DNA from 2 places in the Pseudomonas sp. NPDC089752 genome. Region 1 is predicted to be linked to the other one. Evidence: predicted binding sites of a transcription regulator. Region 1 holds the regulator's gene; the other holds the start of a gene.

The links. The regulator sigma-54, encoded in region 1, starts transcription at its own class of promoters, with help from an activator protein. The targets are predictions, from matches to a motif close to ANTGGCATNNANNTTGCTNT.
Region 2: ACIPZF_RS12000 (CmpA/NrtA family ABC transporter substrate-binding protein) is a predicted target of sigma-54. The motif match lies at 4,262-4,281, and genes of this name have one in related genera.

The regions. Positions count from the first base shown of each region.
Region 1 is NZ_JBIVGP010000004.1:71,190-79,076, forward strand. It holds gene lptC (LPS export ABC transporter periplasmic protein LptC) at 1-562, shown strand, start outside; gene lptA (lipopolysaccharide transport periplasmic protein LptA) at 549-1,073, shown strand; gene lptB (LPS export ABC transporter ATP-binding protein) at 1,074-1,799, shown strand; gene ACIPZF_RS07790 (RNA polymerase factor sigma-54) at 1,975-3,468, shown strand; gene hpf (ribosome hibernation-promoting factor, HPF/YfiA family) at 3,548-3,856, shown strand; gene ptsN (PTS IIA-like nitrogen regulatory protein PtsN) at 3,869-4,333, shown strand; gene rapZ (RNase adapter RapZ) at 4,336-5,190, shown strand; gene ACIPZF_RS07810 (HPr family phosphocarrier protein) at 5,210-5,482, shown strand; gene ACIPZF_RS07815 (ZIP family metal transporter) at 5,589-6,482, opposite strand; gene ACIPZF_RS07820 (superoxide dismutase) at 6,494-7,105, opposite strand; gene ACIPZF_RS07825 (hypothetical protein) at 7,107-7,568, opposite strand; gene ACIPZF_RS07830 (class II fumarate hydratase) at 7,597-7,887, opposite strand, start outside.
Region 2 is NZ_JBIVGP010000006.1:140,680-148,566, forward strand. It holds gene ACIPZF_RS11985 (protein kinase) at 1-1,047, opposite strand, end outside; gene ACIPZF_RS11990 (nitrate/nitrite transporter) at 1,057-2,268, opposite strand; gene ACIPZF_RS11995 (ANTAR domain-containing response regulator) at 2,430-3,005, opposite strand; gene ACIPZF_RS12000 (CmpA/NrtA family ABC transporter substrate-binding protein) at 3,017-4,219, opposite strand; gene ACIPZF_RS12005 (quinone-dependent dihydroorotate dehydrogenase) at 4,349-5,374, shown strand; gene rmf (ribosome modulation factor) at 5,471-5,686, opposite strand; gene rlmKL (bifunctional 23S rRNA (guanine(2069)-N(7))-methyltransferase RlmK/23S rRNA (guanine(2445)-N(2))-methyltransferase RlmL) at 6,248-7,887, shown strand, end outside.

The sequences.
Region 1 (7,887 bases):
GAAAGCCCGCAATTTTGCGCTGCTCGCGGTAATCGCCGCCCTGCTGGTGGCCATCGGCTATTGGAATGTCAGCCCCGAGAGCTTCATGGACAAGCCGGTGGCGCAGGTCGACGAAAGCGCCATCGACTATTACGCGATCAACGCCCATAGCGTGCAGTTTCTGCCCGACGGCAAGCTGCAATACGAAATGACCGCCGACAAGGTCGAACACCTCAAGGCCACCGAGGTCACACTGGTGACCACGCCCGACCTGCACATGTACCGGGGCACCGAATATCCCTGGCACGTGCAGAGCGTACGCGCCGAGGTCAACCCCGATGGCACCGAGGTCGAACTGATCGACAAGGTTCGAGTCGCCCGTACCGACGAAAAGCAGCGTGAAACCATCATTACCAGTTCACGCATGACTGTGTTCCCGCAGAAGCAATATGCGCAGACCGAGCAAGCCGTTAGAATCGACGGCGCCGGTGGCACGACTACGGGCAAAGGAATGAAAGCGTATTTGAAAGAAGGCAGGATGGACCTGCTCTCTAACGTAAGAGGACAGTATGAGGCTCGTTAAAACCCTCCCCCTTTTGCTCAGCCTGAGCGCAGCACTGGGAAGCGCGAGCGCCTTCGCCCTGCCGACCGACCGTGACCAGCCGATACGCATCCAGGCCGACAACGCGCACCTGGACGACAAGCAAGGCGTGGCCACCTATACCGGTGACGTGATCATCACCCAAGGTTCGATGATGATCAAAGGTAACACCGTGACCATGACCCGTGCCGCCAACGGCGACATCGACGTGGTCACCTCGGTGGGCAACCTGGCCTATTTCGAGCAACAGCAGAGCACTGCCAAGCCTGACAAGATGAAAGGCTGGGCCGTGACCATCCAGTACCAGGCGCAAAAAGACACGGTGATCCTCACTGACCGCGCCAAGGTCGAGAACGAAGGCAACACCACCGAAGGCGAGAAAATCGTCTACAACACCAAGTCCCAGGTGGCGACCGCCGGTCGTGGCGGCAACGTCACCGCTCCGCGTCAGCGTATCGACATGGTGATCCAGCCGAAGAAGAAGGCCGAGTAAATGGCAACCCTCAAAGCCCAGCACCTGGCCAAGAGCTACAAAGGTCGGCAGGTCGTGCGCGACGTCAGCCTGTCGATCGACAGCGGCCAGATCGTCGGCCTGCTCGGCCCCAACGGCGCCGGCAAGACCACCTGCTTCTACATGATCGTCGGCCTGGTCCAGGCCGATCAGGGCCGTGTGCGCATCGACAACCTCGATGTCAGCCACCAGCCCATGCACGGCCGCGCACGCGCCGGCATCGGCTACCTGCCGCAGGAAGCCTCGATCTTCCGCAAGCTGTCGGTGGCCGACAACATCATGGCCATCCTCGAGACCCGCAAGGAGCTCGACCGCGAGGGCCGTCGCAAGGAGCTGGAAAGCCTGCTGCAGGAGTTCCACATCAGCCACATCCGCGACAACCTCGGCATGAGCCTGTCCGGTGGCGAGCGCCGCCGCGTCGAGATCGCACGCGCCCTGGCGACCGCACCGAAGTTCATCCTGCTGGACGAACCCTTTGCCGGTGTCGACCCGATTTCGGTCGGCGACATCAAGCAGATCATCCACCACCTCAAGGCCAAGGGCATCGGTGTATTGATCACCGACCACAACGTCCGCGAGACACTGGATATCTGCGAAACCGCCTACATCGTCAACGACGGCCAATTGATTGCCGAAGGCGATGCGCAGACCATCCTGGCCAATGAGCTGGTCAAGGAAGTTTACCTGGGCCACGAGTTCCGGCTCTGATCCCAGGACGTGCCTGGAGCACGGGCTTTGCCGCCTTGATGGGGCTTAAGTTGTTACAGTGCTCTAGGCAAACGCTACAATTTAAGGCATAAAACTTGCTTGAATTTGGCGCTCCGGCGCCCTCGTGTAGTGGATGGCGCATGCGCGCCGGCGAACAAGGTATTTAGCCCCAGCCATGAAACCATCGCTCGTCCTAAAAATGGGCCAGCAACTGACGATGACCCCGCAGTTGCAACAGGCCATCCGCCTACTTCAGCTCTCCACCCTGGACCTCCAGCAGGAAATCCAGGAAGCGCTGGAGTCCAATCCGATGCTCGAACGTCAGGAAGACGGCGACGACTTCGACAACAGTGACCCGATGGCGGACAACGCCGAGAACAAACCGGTCGCCGAAGTTCAGGACAACAGTTTCCAGGAAAGCACCGCCAGTGCCGAAAACCTGGAAGACGGTGAGTGGAGCGAGCGAATCCCCAACGAGCTTCCGGTCGACACGGCCTGGGAAGACATCTACCAGACCAGCGCCAGCAGCCTGCCGAGCAACGATGACGACGAGTGGGATTTCACCACCCGCACATCCGCCGGCGAGAGCCTGCAAAGCCACCTGTTGTGGCAGCTGAACCTGGCACCGATGTCCGACACCGACCGCCTGATCGCCGTCACCCTGATCGACAGCATCAACGGCCAGGGCTACCTGGAAGACACCCTCGAAGAGATTTGCGCCGGTTTCGACCCGGAGCTTGACATCGAGCTCGACGAGGTCGAAGCGGTACTGCACCGCATCCAGCAGTTCGAACCTGCCGGCATTGCTGCGCGCAACCTGGGCGAATGCCTGCTGCTGCAGTTGCGCCAGCTACCCGCCAGCACGCCGTGGATGGCCGAGGCCAAGCGCCTGGTCAGCGACTTCATCGACCTGCTCGGTGGGCGCGACTACAGCCAGCTGATGCGCCGCATGAAGCTCAAGGAAGACGAATTGCGTCAGGTCATCGAACTGGTGCAGAGCCTCAACCCGCGCCCGGGTTCGCAGATCGAATCCAGCGAGCCGGAATACGTGGTGCCTGATGTCATCGTGCGCAAGGACAGCGATCGCTGGCTGGTCGAGCTGAATCAGGAGGCAATCCCGCGCCTGCGCGTCAACCCGCAGTACGCAGGGTTCGTGCGTCGCGCCGATACCAGCGCCGACAACACCTTCATGCGCAACCAGTTGCAGGAGGCACGCTGGTTCATCAAGAGCCTGCAGAGCCGCAACGAAACGCTGATGAAGGTGGCCACGCAGATCGTCGAGCATCAACGCGGCTTCCTCGATCACGGTGACGAGGCGATGAAGCCCCTGGTGCTGCATGACATCGCCGAAGCAGTGGGCATGCACGAGTCGACCATTTCGCGGGTGACCACGCAGAAATTCATGCATACACCCCGCGGCATCTACGAACTGAAATACTTTTTCTCGAGCCACGTCAGCACTTCGGAAGGCGGCGAATGCTCGTCCACGGCGATCCGCGCAATCATCAAGAAACTGGTTGCGGCGGAAAATCAGAAAAAGCCATTGAGTGACAGCAAGATCGCTGGTTTACTGGAGGCACAAGGCATCCAGGTCGCCCGTCGCACCGTCGCCAAGTACCGCGAGTCCCTCGGCATCGCACCGTCGAGCGAGCGCAAGCGACTGATGTAGCCCCTGAGATGTGCCACAGCGTTTGTGGGGCAGGTGCAACACCTGCCTCTTTATGCACGGGCAACAAAGGAGAAGCTGTATGCAAGTCAATATCAGTGGACAGCATGTAGAAGTCACCCAACCGCTGCGCGATTATGTGCTTGAAAAGCTCGCCCGGGTGGAGAGTCACTTCGACAAGATCACCAACGTGCAGGTCATCATGAAAGTCGAGAAGCTGCAGCAGAAGGTCGAAGCGACCTTGCAGATTCCCGGTGGAGAAGTGGTTGCCAACGCCGAACACGAAGACATGTATGCAGCGATCGATGCCCTGGCCGACAAGCTCGACCGTCAACTGAAAAAACACAAGGAAAAACAGCAAAGCTTGCTGCAAGGTGCGGCTGCCCGCTGATCCCCCTCATCCATGATCCGACTTGAAACCATCCTGACCCCCGGCCGTTCCCTGGTGAACGTGCCGGGCGGCAGTAAGAAGCGCGCCCTGGAAAAGGTCGCCACCCTGATTGCCGAACAAGTGCCCGAATTGGAGATGCAAGACGTCTTCGAAAAGCTGATCGCTCGGGAAAAACTCGGCTCCACCGGTTTCGGCAATGGCATCGCCATTCCCCACTGCCGCATCAAAGATTGCACTGGCCCGGTTAGCGCCCTGCTGCACCTGGACGCTCCGATCGATTACGACGCCATAGATGGCGCACCAGTCGATTTGCTGTTCGTCCTGCTGGTGCCAGAAGCAGCCACTGACGCCCACCTCGAACTGCTTCGCCAGATCGCCAGCATGCTCGATCGCAAGGATGTGCGCGACCGTCTGCGCAGTGCCGCCAGCAGCGATGCCCTTTACCAGGTAGTCCTGGACGTTCAGAACGAGGCCTGAATATGCGCCTGATCATCGTTAGCGGCCGGTCCGGCTCCGGCAAAAGTACCGCCCTCGATGTGTTGGAAGACAACGGCTATTACTGCATCGACAACCTTCCTGCCGGCTTGCTCCCGCAGTTGGCAGAGAACGCGCTGATCAACACCGAGTTGCAGCAGCCGAAGGTGGCGGTGTCGATCGATGCGCGCAACCTGCCCAGCCATCTGTCGCGCTTCCCCGACCTGCTTGCGGAAGCCCGTAGTCGGCATATCCAGTGTGATGTGCTGTTTCTCGATGCCGACGAAGATACCCTGCTCAAGCGATTCTCGGAAACTCGACGACGCCACCCGCTGACCAACGCGGACCGCTCGCTGGCCGAAGCGATCCGGGTGGAAAGCGAACTGCTCGGGCCAATTGCGGACCTTGCCGACCTCAAGATCGACACAACCAACCTCAACCTGTACCAGCTGCGCGACTCGATCAAGCTGCGCCTGCTCAACCAACCTGAGCCCGGCACCGCATTTCTGGTCGAATCGTTCGGTTTCAAGCGCGGCATGCCAGTCGATGCCGACCTGGTATTCGATGTGCGTTGCCTGCCCAATCCCTATTGGAAGCCTGAGCTGCGTGAGCATTCTGGCCTGGAGCAGCCGGTTATCGAATATCTGGCCGCACAGCCGGATGTCGAAGAAATGTTTTCCGATATCTCCAGCTATCTGCTCAAATGGCTGCCACGCTTCGCCGCCAGCAACCGTGCCTATGTCACCATTGCCATCGGCTGCACCGGCGGTCACCACCGCTCGGTCTATATCACCGAACGCCTTGGCCAGTTGCTGCAGCAGTCATTGAAAAACGTCCAGGTCCGCCACCGCGACCTTTAGCCACAGGATCCGCACCACGATGCCCGCCCGTGAAATCACCATCATCAACAAGCTGGGCCTGCATGCCCGGGCGGCCGCCAAGTTCGTTGGCGTGGCCGGGCGCTTCCCCTGCCAGGTGCGGGTGGGGCGCGCGCCAGACAAGCTGGTGGATGGCAAGAGCATCATGGCGGTGATGATGCTGGCGGCGGGCAAAGGCACCCAGGTGCACCTGCACACCGAAGGTGAGCAGGATAGTGATGCCCTGGATGCGTTGGTGGCGTTGATCGACAACTATTTCGACGAAGGCGAATGAAAAGCCCTTGTAGGAGCGGCTTCAGCCGCGATGCGAGCGACGCGGTGGCTGGCACCGGCTTTGCCGGTGATCGCGGCTGAAGCCGCTCCTACGGGGGTTGCGGTGCTTACGACATCGCCGTATCCATCACCATCATCAAGCAGAAGCCAACACACAGCCCCAGGCTAGCCAAGCGGTGATGGCCATTGCTACGCGACTCGGGAATGATCTCCTGGGTCACCACCAGCAACATCGCCCCCGCCGCGCAGGCCAGACCCAGCGGTAGCAGCAGCTCGGCGACGTTCACCAACCATGCGCAGATCACTGCTGCCAGCGGCTCCACCAGCCCTGATGCCGCACCGATCAGGAATGCCTTGAAGCGCGGCATCCCCGCCCCTGCCAGCACCAATGCGATGACCAGGCCTTCGGGTACATCTTGCAGGGCGATGCCCATGGCAAGGCTGTCGGCATCGGCCATGCCACCACCGGCCGACACTCCGATGGCCATACCCTCGGGAATGTTGTGGGCGATGATGGCGATCACGAACAACCAGATCCGTGCCGCGATTACCGGCTGATTTTCGTTGCCGACCAACGCCTCGGGCGAGGTGCCAGACACCTTGAGGTCGACTACGAACAGGCACAACGCACCAAACAACAGCCCAAAACTGATCAGGCCGCCCGCTCCCCATGGGCTGAAGCCAATGGATTGCGCGGCATCCAGCCCCGGTATGATCAGCGAGAACGCGGTGGCTGCCAGCATCACTCCGGCGCCGAAGCCCAACAGGGTATCGGCCAGGGCTACCGGCATATTACGAATCACCAACACCGGTACCGCGCCCAGCGCTGTACCCAGTGCGCACAGTGCACCACCCTCGAGGGCGCGCAACATGCGCGGTTCCAGGTCCAGCCAGGCGATACCCTTCGCCACCAGCAGGGCCGTGCCGACCAAAAGCAGCAAAGTGCCTACCGCCAGCCGGAACAGGCGCACACTGCTGACAGACATCACCTCTGAGCGCATACCGGTTCGACTCACTTGCTGGCTTCTAGGTATCGACGTTCCACTTCCGCCCAGTCGATGACGTTGTAGAAGGCACCGATGTATTCCGGTCGACGGTTCTGGTACTTAAGGTAGTAGGCGTGCTCCCAGACATCCAGACCGAGGATCGGCGTGTTTCCGTGCATCAGCGGGCTGTCCTGGTTGCCGCTGCTCTCGACCACCAGTTTTTTCTCCGGGGTGACGCTGAGCCAAGCCCAACCGCTGCCGAAGCGGGTCAGCGCGGCTTTGGTGAAGGCTTCCTTGAAGGCCTCGAAACCACCCAGTTCGGTCTCGATCGCCTTGGCTACCTGGCCCTGCGGCTGACCACCGCCCTTCGGCGACATGACGGTCCAGAACAGCGAGTGGTTGGCATGCCCACCACCATGGTTGGTGACCGCACCGCGCAGGTTCTCAGGCAGCTGCTTGACCGCACCAACCAGCTTTTCAACCGGCCATTCGGCCCATTCGCTGCCCTCGATAGCCGCATTGAGGCCGTTGACGTAAGTCTGATGGTGCTTGGTGTGGTGAATCTCCATGGTCTGAGTATCGATGTGCGGTTCCAGTGCATCGTAGGCATAAGGCAGTGCAGGCAAGGTATGAGGCATGTCAGTGGATTCCGTAGGCTTGGGTTCTGGACATCAGGTCCGGCTGGGTTGCCAGTTCGCTGGGAGAGGATGCCTGCCGATTGAGCAGGCGCTCGGTGCGCGGGTACTGGCCGTACTCGGCAATGAAACTCAGCAACTCGGTGTAGGTACGCCCGCTGTGGCGCAGCGCCGCATCACGCAGCGTCTGGGGCAGGCGCGCGTCCTGGCTGGCCTGGAGCAGGCGCTGATGGACGGCGCATAGATAGTCGGCGCTCTCCTGCGGCTGGTTCAACCGCAGGTGCAGGTCGGCCAGGTTGTGGTGAGAGACGACGAACGCCGCCACCGCTTCGTCGACGTCATGCCAGCGCTCGAACAGCACCTGGGCCAGGGCCAGGGCTTGCAGGTAATGTTCCCGGGCATCGACCAGTTCGCCCTGTTCGAAGAGGCGATTGGCTGTTTCAGTGATGCGTTTCCAGTGCTGCATGACGTTTACTCCTGAGCGCTGACGCGAGTCAGATGCCGCCAGCGGTGAGTTTTTCCGGGTCCAGCAGCGCTTCGAGCTGGTCGCGCGACAGGTCGGTGTGCTCCAGCGCCACATCGATGATCGGCCGGCCTTCCTTGTAGGCGGTCTTGGCGATCTCGGCAGCCTTGAGGTAGCCGATGATCGGGTTCAGCGCGGTGACCAGGATCGGGTTGCGTGCCAGGGCTTCCTTGAGCTTGCCCTCGTTGACCTTGAAGCTGGCGATGGCCTTGTCGGCGAGCAGGCGGCTGGCATTGGCCATCAGCTCGATGCTTTCCAGCAG
Region 2 (7,887 bases), on a different contig from region 1:
TTCGGCAAGGAGCACATCCAGGGTGCGGCCGCTGTGCTCACGCATCACGTAATACAAGTGCTGGCGCTGGCTGGCGGGGTGCAGCTCTGGAAAGTGGCGGCCGGCAATCCGGCGCAGAAACCATTCCTCAAGCAACAACGCTTGCGCTGCGCCCGGCTCCTGGGCGCGTTCTGCAGGCAAGGTTTTCATCAGCCACGGCTGGCCTTGGCTGTCGCGCACACGATAGAGCAGCGATTGGCGGCTGTGTGCCAGGCGCGTTTCGACCTGCCAGCCATCGAGCGTCTGGTCCTCTCGCAGTGCGCCAGGCAATGGCCATTGTTGCAGCTGCACCAAGGTGTCGCCGAGGTTGGCCGTGCCCAGTTGATCGACCCGCACCAGCAGGGCGCTGGCGTTGTCCTGGCTGCCGTTATGATGGGCACTGGCGACCAGGGTGTCTGCGGCCAGTTGCAGATCAGGCTGCTCGCGCAGCACAGCCTGGATATGCTGATCGCCGAGGCTGGCCCAGACTCCGTCGCTGAGCAGCAGGTAGCATTCGCCTGGCTGCAGCTCACCGTCCAGGTAGTCGACCAGCAGGTGCTCGTCCAGGCCCAGTGCGCGTTTGAGCACGTGCTGCATGCCGGGCTGGTCCCACACGTGGTCTTGGCTCAAGCACTGCAGGCGGCCAGCGTGCCAGCGATAGGCACGGCAGTCGCCGATGTGCGCCAGGGTAAAGCGGCGCCCACGCAATACCAGCGCGCTGAGCGTGGTCAACAGCGGCTGGCTGCCCTGAGCACGCAGCCAGCGATTCTGTGCCAGTAACAGGCGGTCAAGGGCCTGAGCCACAGCCCAGGTTGCGGGGGTTGCATAGTAGTCCATGGCCAGCGCCTGCAGGCTGGCGCGTGCTGCCAGGCCGCCATCCGCGCACTGGCTGACGCCGTCGGCAAGGGCGAACAGGTAGCCTTTGCTGGCGGCAAGCTCCGGCGCCGGGGTGACCAGGCGCAGGGCGTCCTGGTTTTCGGCGCGTGGCCCTGTGGCGCTGGCCTGGGCAAAGCTCAGTTGCAGGCTCATCGATAGGCCTCAGACCCGCGCTGCAGTCACTGCAGCCGAGCCCCAGGTGGTGCGCCAGCGTTGCTTGACGCCATGCAGGCCGAACCAGGCCAGCAGGCCGAGGCTGGCGAACAACCACAGGCCCAGCTGATAGTCGCCGGTATGCTGCTTGATGGTGCCAAGCCCCGCTGCCAGCAGGAAGCCGCCGATGCCGCCGGCCATGCCGATCAGGCCGGTCATCACGCCGATCTCCTGGCGGAAGCGTTGTGGCACCAGTTGAAACACCGCGCCATTGCCGGCACCAAGGCCGAGCATGGCGCTGACGAACAAGGCCAGGGCCGCAGCGGCGCTGGGCAGGTTGAAGCCAACGGCGGCAATGCAGATGGCGGCCACGCTGTACATGCCCAGCAACGTACGGATGCCGCCGAAGCGGTCGGCCAGGGCGCCGCCCAGCGGGCGCATCAGGCTGCCGGCGAAGACGCAGGCGGCGGTGTAGTAGCCTGCGGTAATCGGGCTCAGGCCATACTGGTCGCTGAAGTAGCCGGGCAGCGCGCTGGCCAGGCCGATGAAGCCGCCGAAGGTGACGCTGTAGAAAAACATGAACCACCAACTGTCGCGGTCGCCCAGGGCTTTGAGGTAATCGGCCATGGCCTTGGGTTTGGGTCGTTGTGGTGCGTTGCGCGCGAGCAAGGTGAACAGGACCAAGGTCATTACCAGCGGGATCACGGCGAAGCCGAACACGTTGTTCCAGCCGAAACCTGCGGCCAGCACCGGTGCCAGCAACGCGGCGAAAACGGTGCCGGAGTTGCCCGCACCGGCGATGCCCATGGCCTTGCCCTGATGCTGCGGCGGGTACCATTGCGAGGCGAGGGGCAGCGACACGGCAAACGAGGCGCCCGCTACGCCGAGAAAGACGCCAAGCAGCAGGGCCTGTTCGTAGGTGTGCACGCCCATGTACCAGGCGCTCGCCAGGGCGACGATGACGATCACCTGGCCGATCAAGCCGGCGGTCTTCGGTGACAGGCGGTCGACCAGCAGGCCCATGACGAAGCGCAGCACCGCGCCCGCCAGAATCGGCGTGGCGACCATCAGGCCGCGCTGCTGTGTGGTCAGTTGCAGGTCGGTGGCGATCTGCACCGCCATCGGGCCAAGCAGGTACCAGACCATGAAGCTCAGGTCGAAGTACAGGAACGCGGCGAACAGCGTGGGCACATGCCCGGATTTCCAGAAGCTGGTAGTCATCGAACACCTCACTCGGCAATGCAACGGAAACGAAAAGACGCCGCTACCCGGTCCACTGGCGTGGAAAGGAGAGCGACGTCTTTGTCGGGGTTTGTGGGCAACCGCCGTTGGCTACCGGTGTGGTTTACCGAGCAAAAGGTGGGCCAACACTGCTGGCGGCGCTAACCCAGCATTTCGTGCATGGCGATGATCTGCTCGGCCACCTGGATCAGCTTCTGCTGCCGGCTCATGGCCTGCCGACGCATCAGGGTATAGGCCTGCTCTTCGTTGCAATCCTTCATCTTCATGAGCAAGCCTTTGGCCTGCTCGATGCGCTTGCGCTCTGCCAACTGCAGATCGCGCGCCAGCAACTGGGCTTTAAGGGCCTGGTCGCTCTCGAACCGGGCCATGGCAACATCGAGGATCGGTTGCAACCGGGCGGCGTGGATACCTTCGACGATGTATGCGCTGACGCCTGCCTGGATCGCCTGGCGCATCACCCCAGGGTCATGTTCGTCGGTGAACAGCACGATCGGCCTTGGCTGGTCGCGGCTGACCATCACCACTTGTTCCATGACATCGCGGTCGGGCGAGTCGGTATCGATCAACACCACATCCGGTCGCACCGTTTCGACGCAGGCGGGCAGGTCGATGGTCAGGTCTGGCGCTTCGATCACCTCGAAGCCGGCTTCGCGCAACGCTGCCTTGAGGCGGCCGAGCTTGTTCTGGGTGTCGTCGATGAGCAGGATGCGCAGCATGGTGAGCCCCCTCACAAACCGGTACGGGCATTGGGCGTATCGCCCAAGGCATGCAGGCGGAAGCTGCGGGCATAGCCGTGCGGGTCGCTGCCGTCCCAGCGGATGCCGTCGATCAGCAGGCTGCTGCGCATGACCGAGGCGGGGCAGGGCACGCCGAGGGTGTCGGCGGCCTCGTGATACAGCCTCAGTTGCTGCACCTGACGGGCTACGCCGAGGTAGTCGGGGTCGTCGCGCAGCAGGCCCCATCGGCGGAACTGGGTCATGAACCACATGCCGTCGGAGAGGTAGGGCAGGTTGGCCCGGCCCTGGTCGAACAGGCGCAGGGTATGTGAGTCCTGCCAGTGGTTGCCGAGGCCGTCCTGATAGTCGCCGAGCAGGCGCGGTTCGACAGTCTCCAGTGGCGTATCCAGGTAGGCACTGCCGCTGAGCAGTTGCGCAGCGCTGCGGCGGTTTTCCTGGCTTTGCTCGATGAAACGGCTGGCAGCGAGGATCGACTTGATCAGTGCGCGTGCACTGTTGGGGTACTGTTCGGCGAAGCTGCGCGCGCAGGCCAGGACCTTTTCCGGGTGATCGGGCCAGATCGACTGGCTGGTAGCCAAGGTGAAGCCCTGGCCCTGGGCGACGGCAGCGGCGGCCCAGGGTTCACCGACGCAGAAGCCATCGATGCGGCCAGCCTGAACGTGCGCCGCCATCTGCGCGGGTGGCACCACCACACTGTTGACGTCGTGCAGCGGGTGGATGCCCTGGCTGGCCAGCCAGTAATAAAGCCACATGGCGTGGGTGCCGGTGGGGAAGGTCTGGGCGAAGGTCAGTCGCGCACCGCTCTGGTGCACCAGACGCGCAAGTGCTTCAGGGCTGGTCACGCCCTTGCGCTGCAGGGCAGGGGACAGGTTGATGGCCTGGGCATTCTGGTTCAGCCCCATGAGCACCGCCATGTCGCTGGCCGGCACGCCGCCAATGCCCAGGTGCACGGCGTAAACCAGGCCGTACAGGCAGTGCGCGGCATCCAGTTCGCCGCTGGCCAGCTTGTCACGCAGGCTGGCCCATGAGCCCTGGCGCTTGAGGTTGAGGGTCAGGCCGTGCTGCTGGGCGAAGCCCTGGGTGGCGGCTACCACCACCGAGGCGCAATCGGTGAGGGCCATGAAGCCGATATAGAGGCTGGGTTTTTCCGGCGCGTCGCTGCCGTTGACCCAAGCCAGAGCAGATGTATTCACGTAGATCCTCGCCTGTACGGATTAGGCAGTCGTACAGGCGATGTAGCAACGCATGTGCCAAGGCGCTGTCATGCTGGGCGCGCGCTGGCTATAATCGCAGCCTCATTTGCCCCTGAGCCTTGCCCGCCCATGTATACCCTGGCCCGCCAGCTGCTGTTCAAGCTTTCTCCGGAAACTTCCCACGACCTGTCCCTGGACCTGATCGGTGCCGGTGGCCGTCTTGGGCTCAACGGCATGCTGTGCAAGCAGCCGGCGGCGCTGCCGGTGAACGTGATGGGTTTGAACTTCGCCAACCCGGTGGGACTGGCCGCCGGCCTGGACAAGAATGGTGCGGCCATCGACGGCTTTGCCCAGCTGGGTTTCGGCTTCGTCGAAATCGGAACCGTGACCCCGCGCCCTCAGCCGGGCAACCCGAAGCCACGGTTGTTCCGCCTGCCGGAAGCGACGGCGATCATCAACCGCATGGGTTTCAACAACCTGGGCGTCGATCACCTGCTGGAACGCGTGCGGGCTTCGCGCTATGACGGTGTGCTGGGTATCAATATCGGCAAGAACTTCGACACCCCGGTCGAGCGCGCGGTCGACGATTACCTGATCTGCCTGAACAAGGTCTACACCGAGGCCAGCTACATCACCGTCAACATCAGCTCGCCCAATACTCCGGGCCTGCGCAGCCTGCAGTTTGGCGACTCGCTCAAGCAACTGCTCGATGCCCTGGCCGAGCGCCGCGAACAGCTTGCCGGCGAACATGGCAAGCGTGTGCCGTTGGCGATCAAGATCGCGCCGGACATGAGCGATGAAGAAACCGCGCTGGTAGCAGCAACGCTGATGGAATCGGGCATGGATGCGGTGATTGCCACCAACACCACCATGGGCCGTGAAGGCGTCGAAAACCTTCCGCATGGGGGGGAGGCGGGCGGCTTGTCGGGTGCACCTGTGCTGCAGAAAAGCACGCATATCGTCAAGGTGCTCTCGGGCGAGCTGGGTGGCAGAATGCCGATCATCGCGGCGGGTGGTATTACCGAAGGCCGGCATGCCGCCGAGAAGATCGCCGCCGGGGCGAGCCTGGTGCAGATCTACTCGGGTTTCATCTACAAAGGGCCAGCGCTTATTCGTGAAGCGGTGGATGCCATTGCAGCCATGCCTCGGGTATAAAGGCAGCCATAAAAAAGGGCCCCATCAAGGGGCCCCTGGGCCTTCGCCCGCCGCCCGGATGGGGCGTGCATGGTAAATCGAATTCAGTGTCCTCGATCAGCCAACGGCGTGATTTTCGTTGAGTCTATGGATGCCAGCGGTGCCAGTCATTCCGTCCCAGTTATCACCGCGACCTTCGCGCCAGCCGTTGATCCAGGCTTGGCGAACAGAAGGAAGATTGAAGGGGCAAAGTTCGCGGGATTTGCCGGTGACCCCGTATTGGTAGCCACGTGAATATGCTCTTTCCAACGGATCACGCTTAAGTCTTCTCATAGGGTGTTGCCCTCACTTGTTGACTGTAATGTCCCGTCGGCCTCTCCGAGGCCGGGCAGAGTCGTTCTGCCGGTGTGCGCCCGCTGCCGGCGTGGCGGGCTGAAAGTGCCGCCTCATTGCGAAGCGGCCTGAGACCAGTTCTAACGAATGCGAGTCACGGTGTGAATGATCGATTTGTCATAAGCAGGTAACCTTTCCGTGGGTGAGGGGATAAGTAAATAAATGCGACTCAACCTTGTTTAGCGTTTGGCCCGCTGTGATCGGGGTTTGCTGAACATTGACGTCATTTCGCCAGCGTTGCGGCGGGGTGACAGAAATAATTGGTAATGCGACGAAGGGTCACATGGATCCCGAAGTCGGCAGAAATTATTGGTACTGCCTGATGATCTAAGCTGTTTCTGCCACCGGCGAGAGCAGATCGATCAGGCGGCCCGGCCCGCCCACCGCACTTATCCGTGCGGGGGAGGCCACTCGGACGCTTGCTGGAAGGGCGTTCGGGCAAACATCGGCGGGGCGATGCGTCGCCTCGTCACTCAAACAGCCCAAGGCTCTGGAATACTCATGTCGGACCGTTTCGAACTCTATCTCACCTGCCCCAAAGGCCTGGAAGGCCTGCTTGCCGAAGAGGCCAAGGGCCTTGGCCTTGACCAAGTGCGTGAGCACACCTCGGCCATTCGCGGCGAAGCCGACATGGAAACCGCCTACCGCCTGTGCCTCTGGTCGCGCCTGGCCAACCGCGTGCTGCTGGTGCTCAAGCGCTTCAACATGAAGAACGCCGACGACCTGTACGACGGCGTCAACGCTGTCGACTGGGCCGATCACCTGGCAGCCGACGGCACCTTGGCCGTGGAGTTCAGTGGCCATGGCTCGGGCATCGACAACACCCATTTCGGTGCATTGAAGGTCAAGGACGCGATCGTCGACAAGCTGCGCAACCGCGAAGGCCTGCGCCCGTCGGTGGAGAAGATCGACCCGGACGTGCGTGTGCACCTGCGCCTGGACCGTGGCGAGGCGATCCTCTCGCTCGACCTCTCCGGCCACAGCCTGCACCAGCGCGGCTACCGCCTGCAGCAAGGCGCCGCGCCGCTCAAGGAAAACCTGGCAGCTGCGGTACTGATTCGCGCTGGCTGGCCACGCATCGCCGCCGAGGGCGGCGCCCTGGCCGACCCGATGTGCGGCGTCGGTACTTTCCTGGTCGAAGCCGCGATGATCGCCGCCGACATGGCGCCGAACCTCAAGCGTGAGCGCTGGGGCTTCAGCGCCTGGCTGGGCCATGTGCCGGCCACCTGGCGCAAAGTCCATGAAGAGGCCCAGGCCCGCGCTCAGGCTGGCCTGGCCAAGCCACCGCTGTGGATTCGTGGCTACGAGGCCGATCCGCGGCTGATTCAGCCGGGGCGCAACAACGTCGAGCGGGCAGGCCTGGGCGACTGGATCAAGATCTATCAGGGCGAGGTCGCCAGTTTCGAGCCGCGTCCGGATCAGAACCAGAAAGGCCTGGTCATCAGCAACCCGCCGTATGGCGAGCGCCTGGGTGACGAAGCCAGCTTGCTGTACCTCTACCAGAACCTTGGCGAACGCTTGCGCCAGGCGTGCATGGGCTGGGAGGCGGCCGTGTTCACCGGCGCGCCGGAGCTTGGCAAGAAGATGGGCATTCGCAGCCACAAACAGTACGCGTTCTGGAACGGCGCGCTGCCGTGCAAGCTGCTGCTGTTCAAGGTGCAGCCTGACCAGTTCGTCACTGGCGAACGCCGCGAGGCTCAATCGGAAAATACCGATTCGCCTCGCCAGGTACCGGTGGCCAGCGAACCGGCCCGCCTTTCCGAAGGCGCACAGATGTTCGCCAACCGCCTGCAGAAAAACCTCAAGCAACTGGGTAAGTGGGCGCGCAAGGAGCAGGTGAGCTGCTACCGCCTGTACGATGCCGACATGCCCGAGTATGCCCTGGCGGTCGACCTCTATGAGGATTGGGTGCACGTGCAGGAATACGCCGCGCCGCGCTCGATCGACCCGGAAAAGGCTCAAGCGCGCCTGCTCGACGCTTTGTCGGCGATTCCGCAGGCCCTGGGCATTGACCCGCAGCGCGTGGTGCTCAAGCGCCGCGAGCGGCAGAGCGGTACCCGCCAGTATGAGCGCCAGGCTACCGAAGGGCGTTTCCAGGAGGTCAGTGAAGGCGGCGTCAAGCTGCTGGTCAACCTTACCGA